DNA from 3 places in the Enterococcus mundtii genome. Region 2 is predicted to be linked to each of the others. Evidence: predicted binding sites of a transcription regulator. Region 2 holds the regulator's gene; each other region holds the start of a gene.
The links. The regulator LexA, encoded in region 2, represses DNA repair genes until DNA is damaged. The targets are predictions, from matches to a motif close to CNAACANNTGTTNG.
Positions count from the first base shown of each region.

Region 1 (2,280 bases), 600 kb from region 2:
CCTCGTTCCAACACCGATCGGAAATTTGGAGGATATGACTGTTCGCAGTGTGCGCACATTACAAGAAGCGGATTTGATCGCAAGTGAGGATACACGCAATACACAAAAGCTATTGAATCATTTCGAGATCCAAACTGCCCAAAAAAGTTTACACGAACATAATTATAAAGAACGTATTCCTCAATTGATCGACTGGCTAAAAGAAGGAAAATCGATAGCACAAGTGAGTGATGCAGGCATGCCATCTATCAGTGATCCTGGACATGAGCTTGTCGTTGCTTGTATCAAGGAAGATATTCCAGTCGTTGCATTGCCAGGACCTACCGCAGGAATGACTGCATTGATTGCTTCAGGTCTCGTACCGCAGCCATTTTTATTTCATGGTTTTTTACCTAGAAAGAAAAAAGAACAAAAAACAATGTTGGAATCGTTGCGCAATCAAACAGCAACATTGATTTTTTATGAATCACCTTATCGCGTGGCTGCAACGTTGATTAATATGTTAGAAGTGTTCGGTAATCGTCAAGTTGTGCTTTGTCGAGAATTGACGAAGATCCATGAAGAATATTTACGCGGAGACATTGAAGAATTACTTGCTTATTTAGAAAAACAGCCGATCAAGGGAGAATGCTGTTTACTTGTTGAGGGAAGCAACGAAGAGGTCGTACCAAGTGAACAATTTCAAGGTACGTTAAAAGAACAGGTACAACAATTGATTGAGCAAGGAGAAAAAACTAACGTGGCAATCAAAACGATTGCAGTCAAAAACGGAATAAAAAAACAAGAAGTTTATCGTCAGTTCCATGAATTGGATGATTAACTTTTCATGAAAAAAATCGTTCAGAAGATTGCTGTGGTGAACAGTCTTTTGAACGATTTTTTTCTTAGAATCAATTAAGCACGAGGTACAGCTTCTTTAAAAAACTAACCTCCTAACTTGAAAGGGAACAAAAGTTCGTGTATAATGATAGTGGGGTGAGTCTGATGGAATTACAGTTTCCTTTACATAATGATACGTCAAGAAAAATCATCCATATCGATATGGATGCCTTTTTTGCATCCGTTGAAGAACGAGATCACCCTGAACTTCGTGGTAAACCCTTAGTGATCGCCAGACATCCGAGTGATACTGGCGGGCGTGGGGTAGTGACAACAGCTAACTATGAAGCACGTAAGTTCGGTATTCATTCAGCAATGAGTGCCCAAAAAGCCTATGAACTTTGTCCAGAAGCGATTTTCAAACCGGGAGACCACCAAAAATATAGTGCGATATCAAAAGAAGTCAGGGAGATTTTTTATCGCTATACAGACTTAGTCGAACCTGTTAGTATTGATGAAGCTTATTTAGACGTCACGAATAATAAAATCAATTGTAAATCAGCGATCAAGATCGCCCGCATGATCCAACTTGATATTTGGCAAACGGTGCATCTGACTTGTTCGGCTGGTGTCAGCTATAATAAATTTTTAGCGAAACTTGCATCAGATTTTCAAAAACCTAAAGGAATGACGGTCGTCACCCCCGAAGAAGCAGTCGATTTCTTAAAAGCATTATCAATCGAAAAATTTCATGGTGTCGGCAAGAAAACTGTTCCTAAAATGCATGAATTAGGTATTTTTACAGGAGAAGATCTGTATAAATGCAGTGAAATGATGTTGATCCAACAGTTTGGTAAAATGGGGTATTCGTTGTATCGAAAAGTACGAGGTATCCATGATTCGCCGGTCAATGTCACCCGCGAGCGTAAGTCAGTCGGAAAAGAGCATACGTATGGACAACCACTAAGAACAGAAGAAGAAGTTTTAGGTCAATTACGTCAGCTAGCTGAGAAAGTAGAAGAGTCTCTCCGACGTGTTCAGAAACATGGAAAAACAGTTGTCTTGAAGGTCCGTTATACCGATTATTCTACAGTAACGAAGCGAGTGACATTACCAGAATATGTTTATAAAAAAGAAGCGCTGTTTTATCAAGCGAGTCTGATATGGGAAGAGATTTTAGGGATAGAGAAAGGGATTCGTTTATTAGGTATCACACTGACGAATTTAGATCCGATGACTTATGAGAATATTGTGTTGCCTTTGTGGGAAACGCAAGCGATAGAATCAGAAATAGAATAAAGAATGCTCCATCTTAGACTTTGAGACAAAAGCGAAATTCACTTCTGTCTTGGCCTTTTAGATGGAGCATTCTTTATTGTGTTCAATCAAAACTGAGTATAGTTAAATCAGTTCTTGTTTTTTTATTTGTTCATATGTTTGCGTAGCATCTGTACATTTTTC
Region 1 covers NZ_CP018061.1:613,291-615,570, forward strand. The annotation lists gene rsmI (16S rRNA (cytidine(1402)-2'-O)-methyltransferase) at 1-820, shown strand, start outside; gene dinB (DNA polymerase IV) at 982-2,118, shown strand; gene nrdG (anaerobic ribonucleoside-triphosphate reductase activating protein) at 2,221-2,280, opposite strand, start outside.
Region 1: the regulator LexA is predicted to act here: its motif matches at 945-958, upstream of dinB (DNA polymerase IV).

Region 2 (2,280 bases):
CTGCTAGATGCGCTTCTGCCATTGCCATCCCCACAGCCATCGCGATCCCTTGACCTAAAGGACCAGTCGTTGCTTCGACGCCGTCCGTATGGTTGACCTCAGGGTGTCCCGGTGTTTTTGAATCCCATTGACGGAATTGTTTCAAGTCATCAATCGTCACTTGGTACCCTGCTAAGTGCAACAAGCTGTACAACATCGCTGAACCATGTCCCGCAGATAAGACAAAACGGTCACGGTCTGCCCAGTTTTTAGAAGTTTTCGGATTCACTTTCAAGTGTTTCGTCCAAAGGGCATAAGCCATTGGCGCGGCACCCATTGGTAACCCCGGATGTCCTGAATTTGCTTTTTGTACTGCATCGACACTCAATGTACGGATCGTATTCACACCAAGCTGATCAATTTTATCAAACAATGTAACCCCTCCTGTAATTTAGGTTTTTTTTACCTATATTTCTACTTCTAATTTTATAGTATCTCCTCTAAAAAAGCAACGACTTTTAGTTTTTTTTACTAAAACTTGCTATTTCGGTCGTGGAGGCCTTTTTTCTTCTGGATTTCTTTCAATTTTTCTGGTGTGACATCATTTCCATCGGGATCAACAACTTTCATCCCTTCAATATGATGTCTCATGCCAGAACGAAAGGCTGTCAGATATGCTTCTCGTAATTCCTTTTGCTCTTTGACTTCAGCTGGTGTCAATCCTTCTGCTTTTTTCTTTTTAGCTAACTGATTGATACGTTCGATTTTTTCAGGCGATAACACAACTATTCCTCCTCGCTTTTGCTTCTCCTACATCTTATATAAAAAATGAAAAAAAAACAACTACATCAATAGTCTTTAATGCGAACATTTGTTTGAAATCAAGTATTTTCTATGGTACTATTTAGTTATCAAGTGAAAGAAGGTGTACCTTGTGGCCCGACAAACTGAAACAAGACAAATCGAAGTCTTACGATATATTCACGAACAAGTGACCCAAAAAGGCTATCCACCGACTGTCCGTGAGATCGGAGAAGCTGTTCAGCTTTCTTCAACATCGACAGTCCATGGTCATCTTGCCCGATTAGAGAAAAAAGGCTTTATTCAAAGAGACCCTACGAAACCACGTGCCATCGAATTGACGCAACAAGGATTATCAAAAATCGGGATTCGCCCAACAACGATTCCTGTTCTCGGAGTTGTTACTGCCGGAGAGCCGATACTAGCTGTTGAGGAAGCTTCTGACTTCTTTCCAGTACCACCAAACCTTTCATCAGAAGAAGGTAGTCTGTTCATGTTGACGATCCGAGGAGAAAGTATGATCAATGCTGGGATATTGGATGGCGATAATGTCATTGTCCGCAAACAAGAAACTGCACAAAATGGTGATATCGTTATTGCGATGACTGCAGAAGACGAAGCAACTTGCAAACGGTTCTATAAAGAAAGAGATCATTTCCGTTTGCAACCCGAGAATGATTTACTGGAACCGATCATTTTAGATGAGGTGTCGATCTTAGGTCGAGTCGTTGGTCTGTACCGTAGTCATATTTATTGATAAGAAAAGAAAATTTAGTTATTTATTTACGAGCTTGAGATCATGATCTCAAGCTCGTCTTTTCCTCTTTTAGCAGATATCTTTGTTCTTTTTGAACTTCCCTCTTTACAAACCGAACAAAAGTTCGTATACTAATGATACGAACTTTTGTTCGCATTCTATAAAGAGGTGAAAATCATGAAATCAATGAGACGTTTTGGTTTAGTATTGATCGTTTTGTTTTTAGGTATTATTATTGGTAATTTTGGTCTACGTACAGCGCTGTTGGTTTTTGTTCCTTTGTTTACATTGTGGTTTATGTTGTGGGATGAAAAAAAATACCGTCAATCACAACGTCGTCAATCCCATGAAGACTCCTTCTATCACGAAACCTATTACAGCTCCAGGCACTCGTAAAAGTAAATAAGATCGCTTCTATGAAAAATCCGTCCAAGCAAACGATGATCGCTCGTTTGCTTTTTTAACGACAAACTGACTACCTACCCTTGCACTCATTTGTTCCATCAATAAATTGAGGCTACTCATCCAACGAACCCCCCCTTCCGCAAACGGTTCATCCGTTTGTGGAAGGGGGGGTTCTGTTCAATATTTTATTTGATTAATACTCCATCAAAGTAATCATGTCGTAGCCTTCGATTTTGTCACGACCATGCAAGTCCATCAACTCGATCAAAAAGGCACAACCAACAACAACTCCGCCAAGTTCTTCGATCAATTCGATTGTTGCTTTGATCGTTCCACCT
Region 2 covers NZ_CP018061.1:1,217,749-1,220,028, reverse strand. The annotation lists gene tkt (transketolase) at 1-412, opposite strand, end outside; gene EM4838_RS06015 (DUF896 family protein) at 511-762, opposite strand; gene lexA (transcriptional repressor LexA) at 914-1,537, shown strand; gene EM4838_RS06005 (hypothetical protein) at 1,715-1,933, shown strand; gene EM4838_RS06000 (adenine phosphoribosyltransferase) at 2,136-2,280, opposite strand, start outside.

Region 3 (2,280 bases), 420 kb from region 2:
TGCGATGGATTTTTTAAAATTGCTTGGATCAACTGCTCATCCAAACCAGTACGTGGCGGATCAACGATGATCCCATCTGGACGAAAGCCTTCATTCAACCACTTTGGTAAGAGCTCTTCCGCCGTTCCCACTTCATAACGAGTATTCTCATATCCTAAACGTTGTGCGTTTTTCTGTGCATCTGCAATGGCTTGGGGGATGGTATCCATTCCGCGTACTTCTTTTGCTTTGTTTGCCACACTTAAACCAATTGTCCCAACACCACAATAAGCATCTACGATCGTTTCTTCTGGTTGAATGGCTAAAGCTTTGATTCCTTCGCCGTATAAGACTTCTGTTTGTTGAGGATTCAACTGGAAAAAGGCACGAGGTGAAAGATCAAAAGTTACTTCATTGATTCGTTCCTCAATGGCTTCTTTTCCCCAAAGGTGTTTTGTTTCGTCACCCATCACAAGGGAGGTTTTTAAAGGCTGCACGTTTTGCATGATCGAAACGACTTCAGGGAGTTGTTGATTGATCTCGCGAATCAGGGCATTTTTTTGTGGGAATTTTTGACTCCTAGTGATAAAAACAACTTGTAGCTCACCTGTCTGTATACCCACTCGGACCATGATCGTGCGGAAAATCCCGCTATCCGCACGTTCATCATAAATCGGTAAATCATATTTATTCAATAAATCGACGACTGTATTCATCACTTTTTGTGTCGCTGGCTCTTGCACTAAACAATCAGTGATCGCTACTAAGTCATGAGAATTGGCTTGATAGAGTCCAGCTTCGATTTTGTCTGTCTGTTTATTTTTCCTCAATTGAAATTGTGCTTTGTTCCGATAACGCCAAGGATCATCCATTCCAATCGTCGGTAAAAGTGGATACTCACGATAACCGGCGGGTTTGAATTTTTCTAAAGCTTGCAAAAGCAAATCTTTTTTGAAATCGAGTTGTGCATGGTACGCTAAATGTTGCAATTGGCAACCACCACATTCATAGTAGACTGGACATGGAGCAGTCACACGGTCACTACTTGTTTTTTTGACTTTAACGAGCTGTCCTTCGGCATAGCGAGGGGTCGCTTTGGTGATCTTCACTAGGACTTCTTCTTTAGGAAGGGCATACGGAACAAAGACGATCATGCGTTTAAAGTAGCCGATTCCTTCTCCGTTGATCCCTAAACGTTTGATTTTTAATGTGATCGTTTGGCCGTTTTTAACAATTGCTTCTGGCATAGGTATCTCCCTTTTTATCATTATGTGGCTATATTCTAACATATTATAGCGAAAGTTGGGGATTTTCTATGTTATGATAGGAATATATGTTCGAGGAGGGATAGTTTGCTTTCTATTGCAAGAATCAGTAAAGGCAAGGGGCCTTTTTATCAGATTGATCTATCAGATGGCGAAACACTACAAGTATCAGAAGATATTTTAGTACGCTATCGTTTATTAAAAGGACAAGAATTGACAGAAGATAAATTAGCTGAAATCAAAAAGAGTACAGGTTATGATTTTGGCTTACAGCAAGCATTGAATTATTTGAGTTATCAACTAAGAACGGAAAAAGAAATTCGGATCTATTTAAAAGACAAAGAAATAGGACAAGAAGACCGTCATAAAATCGTTGAAAAATTAAAAGAATTAGGCCTGATTGACGATCTGACATTTGGTGAAAGTTACGTCCGTACGAATATGCGTTTGAGTGACAAAGGACCAAAAAAATTGGCACAACAAATGCAACAAAAAGGGCTATCACCAGAAGTGATCGAGCAGTCTTTAAGCCAGTATCCATTTGACGAGCAAGTAGAAAATGCGCGACAAACAGCAGAAAAGACTTATGAAAAAAATCGTGCCAAAAGTCAAAAGGATCTATTACGGAATATCCAACAGAAGTTGATGACAAAAGGATTTACCAATGATGTGATCCAAGAAGCGATGCAAACATTACCCCAAGAAACCGATCCAGAAGCTGAATACGAGCTTTTAGTACAACAAGGGGAGAAAATCTGGCGTAAGAATAGTCGCTTTGAACCTCAGAAGAGAAAGATGAAAGTAAAGCAGAGTCTCTATCAAAAAGGCTTTGATTTTGAGATGATCCAGCGCTTTATTTTAGAAAAGGAAGAAGAAGCAAGTGAGTAGAGAATGGGAAAACTGGTCCTTAGAAAAAACAAAAGAATTTCAAGAACGTTTTATTGAATGGTATGAGCTTGAAAAGAGAAATCTCCCTTGGCGTTATAATCAAGACCCTTATCGTATTTGGATATCAGAAATCATGTTGCAACAAACC
Region 3 covers NZ_CP018061.1:793,058-795,337, forward strand. The annotation lists gene rlmD (23S rRNA (uracil(1939)-C(5))-methyltransferase RlmD) at 1-1,226, opposite strand, end outside; gene recX (recombination regulator RecX) at 1,332-2,132, shown strand; gene mutY (A/G-specific adenine glycosylase) at 2,125-2,280, shown strand, end outside.
Region 3: the regulator LexA is predicted to act here: its motif matches at 1,306-1,319, upstream of recX (recombination regulator RecX).